DNA from 2 places in the Streptomyces sp. NPDC055400 genome. Region 2 is predicted to be linked to the other one. Evidence: riboswitches for the same ligand, from Rfam matches in the RefSeq annotation. Region 2 holds a riboswitch; the other holds the start of a gene.
The links. A riboswitch is a leader RNA that binds a small molecule or an ion and turns the genes downstream of it on or off. The one in region 2 is predicted to bind glycine.
Positions count from the first base shown of each region.

Region 1: another riboswitch for glycine. It lies ahead of gcvP (aminomethyl-transferring glycine dehydrogenase); the one in region 2 lies ahead of gcvT (glycine cleavage system aminomethyltransferase GcvT).

Region 1 is NZ_JBSHLM010000018.1:8,030-15,677, forward strand. Features, by position in the region: gene ACWIGU_RS36545 (MerR family transcriptional regulator) at 156-800, shown strand; gene ACWIGU_RS36550 (DNA polymerase IV) at 857-2,278, shown strand; gene ACWIGU_RS36555 (PRC-barrel domain-containing protein) at 2,264-2,647, opposite strand; glycine riboswitch at 2,762-2,857, shown strand; gene gcvP (aminomethyl-transferring glycine dehydrogenase) at 3,041-5,926, shown strand; gene ACWIGU_RS36565 (DUF5999 family protein) at 6,015-6,212, opposite strand; gene ACWIGU_RS36570 (hypothetical protein) at 6,554-7,141, opposite strand; gene ACWIGU_RS36575 (glutamate-cysteine ligase family protein) at 7,633-7,648, shown strand, end outside.
Region 2 is NZ_JBSHLM010000013.1:208,915-216,562, forward strand. Features, by position in the region: gene ACWIGU_RS31165 (L-serine ammonia-lyase) at 1-1,378, opposite strand, end outside; gene glyA (serine hydroxymethyltransferase) at 1,532-2,806, opposite strand; gene gcvH (glycine cleavage system protein GcvH) at 2,820-3,203, opposite strand; gene gcvT (glycine cleavage system aminomethyltransferase GcvT) at 3,296-4,420, opposite strand; glycine riboswitch at 4,468-4,579, opposite strand; glycine riboswitch at 4,580-4,683, opposite strand; gene ACWIGU_RS31185 (AAA family ATPase) at 4,820-5,497, shown strand; gene ACWIGU_RS31190 (enhanced serine sensitivity protein SseB) at 5,604-6,371, shown strand; gene ACWIGU_RS31195 (enhanced serine sensitivity protein SseB C-terminal domain-containing protein) at 6,541-7,341, shown strand.

The DNA.
Region 1 (7,648 bases), on a different contig from region 2:
GGCCTGGCCGGACCATTCGGCTAGCCTTTCCCCGCGGTGAGGCACGGGAAACCACTCGTAGGGTGATTATCACTCGGCGTGCCGAGTGTGGCGATCGTTGACGCACCCCTGGTGACTGCCTACCGTCGAGAAGGCAGGTCAAAGAGGAGGTCGGCGTGAGAAGCAGCGGCGACGGTACGGCTGGGGGCGTCGGACACAGTCCGGCGGAGAGCGGCCCGTACTCGCTTCACGGCCACGCGGCCGGTCACATTCCGCGTCGGCCGACGGTGTTGCCGGTGGTCGCTCAGGGGGATGACGACGCGACGCCCGAGCAGGTCGGATACCGGGGACCCACCGCGTGCGCGGCGGCCGGTATCACCTATCGGCAGCTGGACTACTGGGCGAGGACCGGTCTGGTCGAGCCGAGTGTGCGTCCCGCCCACGGGTCGGGGACCCAGCGGCTCTACAGCTTCAGGGACGTCGTCGTCCTGAAGATCGTGAAGCGGTTCCTGGACACCGGTGTCTCCCTGCAGAACATCCGCACCGCGGTGCAGCACCTGCGGGAGCGCGGCTTCGGCGATCTGGAGCGGCTGACCCTCATGAGCGACGGCGCCACCGTCTACGAGTGCAGCTCGCCGGCGGAGGTCCACGATCTGCTCCAGGGCGGTCAGGGCATCTTCGGTATCGCGGTCGGCGTGGTGTGGCGGGACGTCGAGAGCGCCCTGTCGCAGCTGCACGGGGAGCGCATCGACACCGGTGAGACGCTCCACGGGAACAACCCCGCTGACGAGCTGGCCAGACGGCGCAACCGCGCGGTGTGAGCCGGGTCGATGCGTCCGCCGGGGCGATGTCAGTGCCGTAGGGCAGCATCGGACATGTGAGAACCGCGCCCACGATCCTGCATCTCGACATGGATGCCTTCTACGCCTCGGCGGAGCAGGCGTCGAAGCCGAGCCTGCGCGGGAAAGCCGTGGTCGTGGGCGGGATCGGGCCTCGTGGGGTGGTGGCCACCGCCTCGTACGAGGCCCGGGTGTTCGGGGTGCACTCGGCGATGCCGATCGGGCAGGCGCGCAGGCTCGCGCCCCATGCCGCGTATCTCGTACCGCGCTTCCAGCTGTACCGCGAGGTCAGCGAGCAGGTGATGGGGCTGCTCCGGGAGTTGTCGCCGCTGGTGGAGCCGCTGAGCCTCGACGAGGCGTTCGTCGATCTGGAGGCCGGTGAGGCGGCCTGGGACGCGGCGTCGGCGCGGCTGGTCGGTGAGCGGCTGCGGGAGGAGATCAGGGCCGTGACGGGCCTGACCGGCTCTGTCGGGATCGCGGCGTCGAAGATGCTGGCGAAGATCGCCTCCGAGGAGGCCAAGCCGGACGGTCTGAGGCTGATCGTGCCCGGCACCGAGCGCGCCATGCTCGGGCCCATGTCCGTGCGCACGCTGCCCGGTGTGGGGCCGGCGACCGGGGACCATCTCAGACGCGCCGGGATCACCACGGTCGAGGAGATCGCGGAGGCGGGCGAGGACGAGCTCGTACGGCTGCTGGGGAAGTCGCACGGGGCGTCGCTGTACGCCATGGCTCTCGCGCACGACGACCGGCCCGTGGTGGCCGAGCGGGACGCCAAGTCGGTGTCGGTCGAGGACACGTACGACGTGGACATCCACGACCGGGTGCGGGTGCGGATCGAGGTGCAGCGACTTGCGGAGCGGTGTGTGCAGCGGTTGCGGGGGGCGCAGCGGTCGGGGCGGACGGTGGTCCTCAAGGTGCGGCGCTACGACTTCTCCACGCTGACGAGATCCGAGACGCTGCGCGGGCCGACCGACGACCCCGCGGTGGTGCGGGAGGCGGCGGCGCGGCTCCTGGAGTCCGTGGACACGACGGGCGGGGTGCGGCTGCTGGGCGTGGGAGTGACGGGTCTGGCCGACTACACGCAGGAGGACCTGTTCGCGCAGGCGCGGGCGCAGGCCGAGGCGCACGCGGCCGAGGGTGAGGGAGAGACGGAAGGGGCGGATGGTGCGGGGGATGAGGGCCAGGCGGCTGCCGAAGAGGTCGTCGAGGCCGGGGACCGGCGCTGGGTGGCCGGGCACGACGTGCGGCACGAGGAGTTCGGGCACGGGTGGGTGCAGGGGAGCGGGCTCGGGCGGGTGACGGTGCGCTTCGAGACGCCGTACTCGGAGCCGGGGAGGGTGCGTACGTTCCGGACCGACGACCCCGCGCTCGTCCCCGCGGAGCCGCTGCCGCTGGTGGCGGAGGGCGACGTGAGGCGGGTCGAGGCGGGGGAGCAGAGTGCCGGGTCAGGTGTCGTCTGATGTGCCGGCGATCTTGCCGAAATTACGGCCCTGAGGGGGCGCGGGGTCGTCCGGGCCCGTGATGTCGAGCCCGTAGTGGTGGTAGAGCTGGAGCTCCTGTTCCGGGGAGAGGTGACGGCCGACCCCGAAGTCGGGGGCGTCCTTGATCAGGGAGCGTTCGAAGGGGATGCGCAGGGTGCCCTCCACCAGCTCGCTCGGCTCCAGGGGGACGAAGGCGTCCCGGCTGAACAGGCCTGTGCGTATGGCCGCCCACTCCGGGACCCCGGTCGCGTCGTCGAGGTAGACCTCGTCGACAGTCCCGATTTTGGCTCCGTTGCGGTCGAACGCCTTGCGGCCGATCAGGTTTCGCGGATCGACATCGGTCTGCACGGGGCCCTCCAGCTGCTCGCAACTCATCCGTAAGCACTACCAAAGTGCACATTGGTGACGGCGGCCACTCGAAGCCTGGGGCGCTGTCGCCGCTGGTAGGCTGGCGATGGCTGCTGACCCCGTGCGGGAGAGTCCTCCGGATGACACCGGAGGCGCCGAAGGAGCAACTCCTCCCCGGAATCTCTCAGGCCCCTGTACCGCACGGACGAGGTCACTCTGGAAAGCAGGGCGGGCGTTCAGGCCTCCGCTCTCACCGACGGTGAAAGTCGGCATGCCCTTCGTGATGTGGGGCACGCCGGTGAAGCTCTCAGGTTGAGATGACAGAGGGGGAGGCCGTCCGGGCACCCGCGCCGTGGTGCCCCTCGCAGGTCGTATGACCAGGAGGCCTCCGCAATGACCGCCAACCGTACTCCGCTTTCCCAGCTGGAGCAGGGAATCCCCTTCGAGCAGCGCCATATCGGTCCGGATGAAGCAGCGCAGGCCAAGATGCTCGCGCAGGTCGGGTACGGCTCGCTCGACGAGCTGACGGCGGCCGCGGTCCCGGACGTGATCAAGAGCGCCGAGGCGCTCGATCTTCCCGGGGCCCGCACCGAGGCCGAGGTGCTCGCCGAGCTCCGCTCCCTCGCGGACCGCAACCAGGTCCTCGACTCGATGGTCGGACTCGGCTACTACGGCACGTTCACGCCGCCCGTCATCCTGCGCAACGTCATGGAGAACCCGGCCTGGTACACGGCGTACACGCCCTACCAGCCGGAGATCTCGCAGGGCCGGCTCGAGGCGCTGCTCAACTTCCAGACGATGGTCGCCGAGCTGACCGGCCTGCCGACCTCGGGCGCCTCGCTGCTCGACGAGGGCACGGCCGCGGCCGAGGCCATGGCGCTGTCGCGGCGCATCGGCAAGGTCAAGAACGGCGCCTTCGTGGTCGACGCGGACGCGCTGCCGCAGACCATCGCCGTGATCCAGACGCGCGCCGAGCCGACCGGTGTCGAGGTCGTCGTCGCCGACCTTTCCGAGGGCATCCCGGCCGAGCTCGCCGAGCGCGGCGTCGTCGGCGTCCTGATCCAGTACCCGGGCGCCTCCGGGGCTGTCCGTGACATCAAGCCGGTCATAGACCAGGCTCACGAGCTGGGCGCCGTCGTCACGGTCGCTGCCGATCTGCTCGCCCTCACGCTGCTGACCTCCCCCGGCGAGCTCGGCGCCGACATCGCCGTCGGTACCACGCAGCGCTTCGGCGTCCCGATGGGCTTCGGCGGTCCGCACGCCGGCTACATGGCGGTCCGCGAGAAGTTCGCGCGCAGCCTGCCCGGCCGCCTCGTGGGCGTCTCCGTCGACGCCGACGGCAACAAGGCGTACCGCCTCGCGCTGCAGACCCGTGAGCAGCACATCCGTCGCGAGAAGGCCACCAGCAACATCTGTACCGCTCAGGTGCTGCTCGCCGTCATGGCCGGCATGTACGCCGTGTACCACGGACCGGACGGACTCAAGGGCATCGCGCGGCGCACCCACCGGTACGCGACGCTGCTCGCCGCGGGCCTCAAGGCCGGCGGTGTCGAGGTCGTGCACGGCGCGTACTTCGACACCCTGACCGTGAAGGCCGCCGGGCGCGGCGCCGACATCGTCAGCGCCGCGCGCGAGGGTGGCGTCAACCTCCACCTGGTGGACGCCGACCACGTGTCGATCTCGTGCGACGAGACCACGACGCGTACCCAACTGGGCGCCGTCTGGGCCGCGTTCGGTGTCGAGGCCGATGTCGACGCGCTCGACGCGGCCGCACAGGACACGCTGCCCGCGGGCCTCCTGCGCGGGGACGACTACCTGACGCACCCCGTGTTCCACGCGCACCGCTCCGAGACCTCGATGCTGCGCTACCTGCGCAAGCTGGCCGACCGTGACTACGCGCTCGACCGCGGCATGATCCCGCTGGGCTCCTGCACGATGAAGCTCAACGCGACGACGGAGATGGAGCCGGTCACCTGGCCCGAGTTCGGCCAGCTGCACCCCTTCGCGCCCGCCGAGCAGGCGCAGGGCTACCTCACGCTCATCCGTGAGCTGGAGGAGCGCCTCGCGGAGGTCACCGGCTACGACAAGGTGTCGCTCCAGCCGAACGCCGGTTCGCAGGGCGAGCTGGCCGGTCTCCTCGCCGTCCGCGGCTACCACCGTGCCAACGGCGACGACCAGCGCACCATCTGCCTCATCCCGTCGTCCGCGCACGGCACCAACGCCGCGAGCGCTGTGATGGCCGGCATGAAGGTCGTCGTCGTGAAGACGGCCGACGACGGCGAGATCGACATCGCCGACCTGCGCGCCAAGATCGAGCAGTACGCCGACGAGCTCGCCGTCCTGATGATCACCTACCCGTCGACGCACGGTGTGTTCGAGGAGCACGTCGCCGACATCTGCGCGCAGGTGCACGACGCAGGCGGCCAGGTCTACGTCGACGGCGCCAACCTGAACGCCCTGGTGGGCCTCGCCAAGCCGGGTCACTTCGGCGGCGACGTCTCGCACCTCAACCTGCACAAGACGTTCTGCATCCCGCACGGCGGCGGCGGTCCGGGCGTCGGCCCGGTCGGTGTCCGCGCGCACCTCGCGCCGTACCTGCCGAACCACCCGATGCAGCCCGCCGCAGGTCCCGCGACCGGCGTCGGCCCGATCTCCGCGGCGCCGTGGGGCTCCGCGGGCATCCTGCCGATCTCGTGGGCGTATGTGCGTCTCATGGGCGGCGAGGGCCTCAAGCGGGCCACACAGGTCGCGGTGCTGAGCGCCAACTACATCGCCAAGCGTCTCGAGCCGCACTTCCCGGTGCTGTACACGGGCCCCGGCGGCCTCGTCGCGCACGAGTGCATCATCGACCTGCGCCCGATCTCGAAGGCGACCGGTGTCAGCGTCGACGACATCGCCAAGCGGCTCATCGACTACGGGTTCCACGCGCCGACCATGTCGTTCCCGGTGGCCGGGACGCTGATGATCGAGCCGACCGAGAGCGAGGACCTGACCGAGCTCGACCGGTTCTGCGAGGCGATGATCGCCATTCGCGGGGAGATCGAGAAGGTCGGTTCGGGCCAGTGGCCCGCCGAGGGCAACCCGCTGCGCAACGCGCCGCACACCGCGGCCGCGCTCGGCGGCGAGTGGGAGCACGCGTACAGCCGCGAGGTGGCGGTCTTCCCCGCCGGTGTCGTGGCCGCAGACAAGTACTGGCCGCCGGTCCGCCGGATCGACCAGGCGTACGGCGACCGGAATCTCGTCTGCTCGTGCCCGCCCATGGACGCGTACGAGGACTGATACGCGCGCTGACATGCGTCAGGGCCGGTTCCGGGGTTTCCCGGGGCCGGCCCTTTCGTACAGGGACGCCGTCGGCGTCCGGATCCGCTCAGGCCGCGGTCACGACGTGCTCGGGGCGGTGCGGAGCGATGATCTGGCCGTTGGGCAGCAGCTCACCGGTGTCCTCGAAGAGCAGGACGCCGTTGCAGAGCAGACTCCAGCCCTGTTCGGGGTGGTGGGCCACGGGGAGCGCGGCCTCCCGGTCGGCGGAGTCTGCGGACGGGCACGGTGGCTGGTGCTGGCACATGGATGGGATCTTTCCCTGTGAAGTAATGTCGGCGATGGGTGTGATGTCGCTGTCTGTCCTGCGGCTTGAAGCGTTGTTCATGGCCGCCCCCCGTTTGTCGGTCGGTCCGGAACCCAGTGTTGCCCCACGGGCGTCAATCCGCAGGTATTTCGTCGCAGCGGTCCTCACTGGATGAGGACGCGTCACCCGTGCGGACGGTTCACCCCAACTGCACTGTCCCTTCGGGTGGTTCGGGGTGGCCTGACCGGGCTAGTCCGGAAGAGCGGGCGAGGGCACGACTGCGCCCCGCGACCGGTCGGCATCGGTAGCGGGGCGCGGGCGCGTGAGGCGGCCCGGTCGCGTCAGGCGGGTGAGCCCAGAAGTGGCGCGGGGGTCAGCCGATGGGTGAGGACGGGCAGCAGTTCGGCGACCCGGTGCGGGCGGTGGGCGGCGATGCCGGGCGGCGCGGGCGCGAGCGGGACCAGGAGGTCACTGGCCGCGGGATGGCCCGTGGAGGCGTCGGCGTTGCAGTCCCCGTGCAGCCACAGGGTGAGCATGTACAGCTCCGGGACCGAGAGCAGACGCGGCTGGTAGGCCGCGGGCAGGGACTCGGCCTGGCGCAGCGCGCGTTCGGTGGCCGCGACGTAAGGGCCCTCGAAGAAGTGCGAGAAGGCCCAGCCGTCGGCGGTCAGCATCGTGTCGGCGGCGGCCACCGCGCGCTCCCCGCAGCGGATCAGGAACCGCCATCCGGCGAGTCGGGTCGGCGAGGGGCCCGCGCTGCCCGTGACCCGGTCCAGTACGTGGACGGGCAACGGGAGTTCAGGGCTCGCCGGTCCTTGGGCGGAGCGCAGGGAGGGGGTGCGGGCCTCGCGGACCGCGGTGGGGGAACCGAGGGCCGTGAGGACGGTGCGCAGGGCGGGCGCGGGAGCCGGAGGGACATGCAGCGGCATGGTGGGTCGCCTCTCATTCGACAGGCACGGTGGATCGAGGGCGTGGCGGGACGAGCGGACGGCGCTGTCAGCTGACCGGGCCAGAGGGGGCGGGGGCAGGTACCGCGAGCGCCAACTCTCTGCCTCGTTCGCGGAGTTTATACGACACGTGTTCACGCGGTGTTTCGTCTAGCCGTCTCGAAAATGCTCGGCAAGGCGTTATTCGGTCGGCGAGATGAGGGGAATCTCCCGATTTCCAGCGGGGCCGGGTCCGTGACCTCGTAATCTTCACGGCGAGCGGACGGCCGATTCTCGTCGGTGTTTATCACCAGGCTGGATGGAACCGACTCTTCGACATGCTGCATGCCTCGTGAATGTGCCCCGTGACAACTGCTGCGAGCCTACTCGCCCGCGGCGGAGAGCGGGGCGTTATCGATCACATTGCCTGGGCATCATCCACCGTGACACAGCGGCCGGGTGGCCGGGTCGTCCATGCGAGGAGGGACGCTTCCATGGGGGAGAAGGTCG
Region 2 (7,648 bases):
CGATGATGTTGACGGCGAGGCCGCCCCGCGCCGTCTCCTTGTACTTGACGGACATGTCGGCGCCGGTCTCCTTCATGGTCTTGATGACCTTGTCGAGGGAGACCTTGTGGCTGCCGTCGCCGCGCATCGCCATGCGGGCCGCGGTGACGGCCTTCACGGCGGCCATGCCGTTGCGCTCGATGCAGGGGATCTGGACGAGGCCGCCGACGGGGTCGCAGGTCAGGCCGAGGTTGTGCTCCATGCCGATCTCGGCGGCGTTCTCGACCTGCTCGGGGGTGCCGCCGAGGACCTCGGCGAGGGCGCCCGCGGCCATCGAGCAGGCGGAGCCGACCTCGCCCTGGCAGCCGACCTCGGCGCCGGAGATGGAGGCGTTCTCCTTGAAGAGCATGCCGATGGCGCCCGCGGAGAGCATGAAGCGGACGACGCCCTCGTCCTTCTCCTCCTGGGAGGCCCCGCCGGCCACGAAGTTGATGTAGTAGTGCAGGACCGCGGGGATGATGCCCGCGGCGCCGTTGGTGGGCGCGGTCACGACGCGGCCGCCCGCGGCGTTCTCCTCGTTGACGGCCATCGCGTAGAGGGTGATCCACTCCATGGCGCGGGCCATCGGGTCGCCCTCGGCGCGCAGCTGGCGGGCCGAGTTCGCGGCGCGGCGGCGGACCTTGAGGCCGCCGGGCAGGATGCCCTCGCGGGACATGCCGCGCGAGACGCAGGCCTGCATGACGCGCCAGATGTCGAGGAGTCCGGAGCGGATCTCGTCCTCGGTGCGCCAGGCCTTCTCGTTCTCCAGCATCAGCGCGGAGATGGACAGGCCGGTCTCCTCGGCGAGGCGGAGCAGCTCGTCGCCGGTGCGGAAGGGGTACTTGAGGACCGTGTCGTCGGGCACGATCGGGTTCTCGCCGGCCACGGCATCCTCGTCGACGACGAAGCCGCCGCCCACCGAGTAGTACGTCTTCTCCAGGAGGAGGGCGCCCTCGTGGTCGTAGGCGAAGATCGTCATGCCGTTGGCGTGGTACGGGAGTGCCTTGCGGCGGTGCAGGACCAGGTCGTCGTCGAAGCCGAACGGGATCTCGTGGACGCCGAGCAGGCTGAGCTTCCCGGACCCCTTGATCGCCTCGATGCGGTCGTCGGCCTTCTCCACGTCGACGGTGCGGGGGGAGTCGCCCTCCAGGCCGAGCAGGACCGCCTTGGGGGTGCCGTGGCCGTGTCCGGTGGCGCCGAGGGACCCGTAGAGCTCGGCGCGTATCGCGGCGGTGTGGGCGAGCAGGCCCTCGTTCTTCAGGCGGCGCGCGAACATGCGGGCCGCCCGCATCGGGCCGACCGTGTGGGAGCTGGACGGGCCGATGCCGATCGAGAACAGGTCGAAGACCGAGATGGCCACGGGGGAACTCCTAGGTGGGTTTCGGCGGACGCCGTTGTCCGCCGGGGCGGTGCGCAGGGCTACAGGGGGGGCGGTTGTATGGGGCGGGGCACCGCTCTCACTGTCCAGTGTGCGCGGTGCCCCGAACTTTCAGACGTACAAATGCGTACGAAACTACTTCAGGCCGGGGTACAGGGGGTACTTCTCGGCGAGAGCGGTGACGCGGGCCTTGAGGGACGCCGCGTCAGTACCCCCGAAGGGAGCGGGCGCCTTCAGCGCTTCGGCGATGATGTCGGCGACCTCGGTGAAGTCCTCGGCCCGGAAGCCGCGGGTGGCCAGGGCCGGGGTGCCGATCCGCAGGCCCGAGGTGACCATCGGGGGACGCGGGTCGTTCGGGACGGCGTTGCGGTTGACCGTGATGCCGACCTCGTGGAGGCGGTCCTCGGCCTGCTGGCCGTCCAGCTCGGACTCGCGCAGGTCGACCAGGACCAGGTGCACGTCGGTGCCGCCGGACAGCACGTTCACGCCGGCGGCGCGGGCGTCGTCCGAGGTCAGACGGGCGGCGAGGATCTGGGCGCCCTCGACGGTGCGCTGCTGGCGCTCCTTGAAGTCCTCGCTCGCGGCGACCTTGAAGGAGACGGCCTTGGCGGCGATCACGTGCTCCAGGGGGCCGCCCTGGAAGCCGGGGAAGACGGACGAGTTCAGCTTCTTCGCGAAGTCCTTCTTCGCGAGGATGATCCCGCCGCGCGGCCCGCCGAGCGTCTTGTGTGTGGTGGAGGTCACCACGTCCGCGTACTCGACCGGGTTGGGGTGCAGCCCGGCCGCGACGAGTCCGGCGAAGTGGGCCATGTCGACCCACAGGTAGGCGCCGGTCTCGTCCGCGATGCGGCGGAACGCGGCGAAGTCCAGCCGGCGCGGGTAGGCGGACCAGCCCGCGATGATCACCTTGGGGCGGTGCTCCTTGGCGAGGCGCTCGACCTCGGCCATGTCCACGAGACCGGCCTCGTCGACGTGGTACGCGACCACGTCGAACTGCTTGCCGGAGAAGTTCAGGCGCATGCCGTGGGTGAGGTGGCCGCCGTGGGCGAGGTCCAGGCCGAGGATCGTGTCGCCGGGCTTGGCGAGCGCGAAGAGGGCGGCCTGGTTGGCGGAGGCGCCGGAGTGGGGCTGGACGTTGGCGTACTCGGCGCCGAAGAGGTCCTTGACCCGGTCGATGGCGATCTGCTCGGTGACGTCGACGTGCTCGCAGCCGCCGTAGTAGCGCCGGCCGGGGTAGCCCTCGGCGTACTTGTTGGTCAGGACCGAGCCCTGGGCCTCCATGACGGCGACCGGAGCGAAGTTCTCCGACGCGATCATCTCGAGGGTGGACTGCTGGCGGAGCAGCTCGGCGTCGAGCGCGGCGGCGACGTCCGGGTCGAGCTCGTGCAGCGGGGTGTTCATGAGCGACATGGTCGTGGTGTCCCTAGTTGCCGGAGCCGGAGAACGCGTCGTACTCGTCCGCGGAGAGCAGGTCCTTCGGCTCTTCCGAGGTGCGGACCTTGAACAGCCAGCCGCCCTCGAACGGGGCGGAGTTCACCAGCGACGGGTCGTCCACCACGTCCTGGTTCGCCTCGACGACCTCGCCGGTGACCGGGGAGTACAGGTCGCTGACGGACTTGGTCGACTCGAGCTCGCCGCAGGTCTCGCCCGCGGTCACCGTGTCACCGACCTCGGGGAGCTGGGCGTAGACGACATCGCCGAGCGCGTTGGCCGCGAACTCGGTGATGCCGACCGTCGAGACGCCGTCCTCGGCGCCCGACAGCCACTCGTGCTCCTTGCTGTAGCGCAGCTGCTGGGGGTTGCTCATGATCTGAATTCTCCTGTACGCGGGTGGGTGCTGCGGAACGAGAGGGGTGTGCGCTGGGTTACTTCCGGCGGCCCCCGTGAGGACTGGTCGGACTACTTCTGGCGCTTGTAGAACGGCAGCGCCACGACCTCGTACGGCTCGTGGGCGCCGCGGATGTCCACGCCCACGCCCTCGGTGCCGGGGGCGGCGTGCGCCGCGTCCACATAGGCGATGGCGATCGGCTTGCCGAGCGTGGGGGAGGGGGCGCCGGAGGTGACCTCGCCGATCACCTTGCCGTCGGCGACCACGGACATCCCGGCGCGCGGCACCCGGCGGCCCTCGGCGATCAGGCCGACGAGCTTGCGCGGCGGGGCGGTCTCGGCGCGCTCGGCGGCTGCCTCGAGCGCCTCGCGGCCCACGAAGCGGCCCTCGTTGCCGGTCTTCTCGAACTTCACGACGCGGCCGAGACCGGCGTCGAAGGGGGTCAGCGCCGTCGTCAGCTCGTGCCCGTACAGCGGCATGCCGGCCTCCAGGCGCAGCGTGTCGCGGCAGGAGAGGCCGGCGGGGACGAGCCCGACCGGCGCGCCCGCGTCGGTCAGCGCCTGCCACAGCTTCTCGGCGTGCTCCGGGGCGACGAACAGCTCGAAGCCGTCCTCGCCGGTGTAGCCGGTGCGGGCGATGAGGGCCGGGACGCCGGCGACGGTGCCGGGCAGGCCCGCGTAGTACTTGAGACCGTCCAGGTCGGCGTCCGTGAGGGACTTCAGGATGCCGGGGGACTCGGGGCCCTGGACGGCGATCAGCGCATACGCGTCGCGGTCGTCGCGGACCTCGGCGTCGAAGCCGGCGGCGCGCTCGGTGACCGCGTCGAGGACGATCTGCGCGTTGCCCGCGTTGGCGACGATCATGTACTCGTGCTCGCCCAGGCGGTAGACGATCAGGTCGTCGACGATCCCGCCGTCCTCCTGGCAGATCATGGTGTAGCGGGCGCGGCCGGGGCCGATCGTGGACATGTTGCCGACGAGGGCGTAGTCGAGGAGATCGACGGCCTGCGGCCCGGTGACGGTGATCTCGCCCATGTGCGAGAGGTCGAAGAGGCCCGCCTTGGTGCGGACCGCGATGTGCTCGTCGCGCTCGCTGCCGTACCGCAGCGGCATGTCCCAGCCCGCGAAGTCGGTCATCGTCGCGCCCAGCGAGCGGTGCAGGGCGTCGAGGGCGGTCTTACGGGGGACGTTGTTCATGAGTGGTGCTCCAGGATCCCAGGCATGACAGACGAGGGCGATGGTCTTCCTCCCCATCTGTCATCGGAACCTGAGAGGTTCGCCGGCGCCACACGTACAGGTGGTCGCGGCTTGCACCTTGGGTGGAGCGGCCGAGGGCCGCCCGCTTTTCAGATATGCCTCGCCCGCGCGGTACGGGGCCTGAGAGATTCAAGGGAGGAACTTGCTCCTTCGGCGCCCCCGGGGACGCGTAGGCGTCCGGGGAGCTCTCCCGCGCGGATTCAAGCGGCCGGTATGCAGTTGGTCGTGCTCTTGGCGCGCACATCATTGCATGCCGACCGTACGGGGAAACCACTTGTAGGGCATTACCGTCTCTTTACACTTGACGGGCAAGGGTGGCGTGACCGAACGGGGAGGACGATCACGGTGCACAAGGCAGTGCCGGGTGCGTACGCGGCGGCAGGAGTCGGGCAGCGTGCTGTGCCCCGCCCCGGGGCGGCGACAGGGCGCGGTCCGGTCGTCAGGGATCTGCGCGGCAGAGGCGGCCGCACGCCGAGGCGCCTCGGCTTCGCGCGGGGTGACCTGATCGTGGTCTCGGGGCTCCCGGGCAGTGGCAAGTCCACGCTGATGCGCCGCGCGGTCGGTGCCGGGGGTGCCGTGCGCATCGACTCGCAGGACACGCGTGACCGCTGGGCGGCCCGGCTGCCGCGGCTGCTCCCGTACGCCGTGTACCGCCCGCTCGTGCGGCTCGCGCACTTCGCTGGGCTGCGGCGGGCCCTGCGCTCGGGAGGCAGCGTCGTCCTGCACGACTGCGGCACGCAACGCTGGGTGCGGCGCTGGCTGGCCAAGGAGGCCGGGCGGCGCGGGGCGGACCTGCATCTGATGCTGCTCGACGTCGACGCGGACACGGCGCTCGCGGGCCAGCGGGACCGCGGCCGCGGGGTCTCGCGCTACGCGTTCGCCCGGCACCGCCGCGCGGTCGCGGGCCTGGTGGAGTCCGCCGAGCGCGGTGACCTGCCGTGGGGCTGCGCGTCCGCGGTGCTGCTCGACCGGGACGCGACGGATGTGCTGAACGGGATCGGGTTCGAGGGGAGTTGACCGGTCGCGACCCTCTGTGCGCGCACGGACGCGGAGGGTGTTCTGTCACCCGTACGCGCTAGGGTTCGGCCGCAGACAGAGCGGTTCCAGAGCGGGTGGTAGGCACATGGACATTCCGGCGCAGGCTCACGCACATCCGTACGGCGGGTGGCCGGCGAACGAGCTCGAGGAGGTGCTCGCCGCCTCCCTCGGGGCCGACTCGGCGGGCGGCCGGATCGTCGAGGTCCTCGGGCGCAGCCGGGTGTGGATACCGCTGCCCCAGGGCGGCGGTCCCGGCAGCCCGAACCTCGACCTGCCGACGCTGGAGATCGAGGGCCAGGCCTATGTGCCCGTCTTCAGCTCCGAGGAGCAGTTCCTCGCGGTCGTCGGCGACCGGATGGGCTGCACGGTCGCGCCGGCCGTCGAGTTCGCGCGCGGGCTGCCCCCGCAGGTCGGCATCGCGGTGAATCCGGACGGCGCCGTCGGCGTCCCGCTGCCCCCGCCCGCCGTCGCCGAGCTGTGCAAGTCCGGCCGTACGCCGCTGGACGGGCCCGCCACGGGTGGCCGGGTCAGCCTCTACGAGCCCGACTGGCAGGACGACCCGGTCGACTTCCTGGCCGCCGTGCGCGAGGAGTTCGAGGCGTCCGGCGTCGTCCTGACCGCCCGCCGCTGCCTCGCCAGCGTCGAGGGCGGCGACCCCCTCCTCTTCGTTGGCGTCGAGCTGTCGCAGTGGGAGGGCCCCGCGCGCAACCTGCCCATGGACGCTTTGGGCCGCGCCCTCGGCCGGGCTCCCGCGCCCTGGCCGGTGAACCTCGTCCTGCTCGACATCACCCAGGACCCGGTCGGTGACTGGATGCGCGCCACGCTGCGGCCGTTCTACACGCAGGGTCACTGATAAGCCCGGCGCCGGTCCCCGTTCGGGAAACACGGGAAAGTCGTCGGCCGCGCGTACGTCAAGTCGGTGCCAGGATCGCCGCTTAAGCTGGTTTCATGACCTGTCTGGGCGGTCCCGCCACGGGGAGCGGGTCGAAATCGTCGGGTACGTCACGAAGGGGCGGTTACGGGTGAGTGCGTCGGGCACGGCCGCGGCCGGTCAGGTCGAGCACATGCTGCGCCAGGTGACGCCGGGGCGTTACGACGCCTACGAGGCGCTGCTCAACGCGCTCGCGGACCCGGGCGCCGGTCAGGTGTGGATGCTGCTCTGGCACGGCCAGGCCGGTTCCCCCGACGCGCAGTACGGGAACATGGAGGTCGACGGCTTCTCGTACGCCCCCTGTGTCACCTCCGCCCAGGAGCTGTCCGCCTCCGGATGGAGCCGCGCGTACGAGGTCGTCGGCGGGGTCGACGCGGCCCGCACGCTCTACCCCGACCACTACGGCCTCTGGCTCAACCCGCACGCGCCCGGCGGTGGCGTCGGCATCCCGTGGCTCGACCTGCGCCGCATCGCGGGCGGCCTCGACCGCCAGCCCGCCGGACCGCTGCGCCTGAGCGACCCCGCCATCGAGATCCCGCAGTTCTACGCCCTGCTCACGCAGAACGCGTACCGCACCACCGCGATCCGCTCGCTGCGCCGCGCCTGGGTCCAGCCGACGCTCGGCGCGCCCTATCTGGCGATCGGCCTCGATGTGTACGACACGTCGCCGGTGTCCGTGGACGCGGTGCGCGCGATGATGCAGCAGTCGGTCGTCGCCGTGCCCGACGGGCTGCCCGTCTCCACGGTCGCGATGTCCGACGAGCACGACCCCGTCGCCCTGTGGCTGCGCGCCAACGCCCGCCCGTTCTACGACCGCGAGGCGCACGCGGCCCCGGCAGCCCCCGCCCCCGTCGCGGGCTACGGGTACCCGCCGCCGCACGGGACGTACTGAAACCGTTCACCCGGCTCTCGCTCCAACTGCCGCCGGAAATCTCCGGGTTGACCCGGCCCCATTCCGTCCCGTTTCGGGGGGAGTTGGCGCACCGCCCGGGCATTCTCACCACATCGGTCACCGTGTCGCATTCCGGACCCCATGGCGCCCTGTCGGACCGGAGTGAATTGTCCGCTCAGCCGGTTCCCGCGTCCGCATAATGCACGCCTGCCGCCTCATCACGGTTGCGCAACCTTTCACGGTGAGGGCTGGCGGCTGGTCACAGGCGCATTGAAGACTCCCTGCAGACACGGGGTTTCGACTCTGT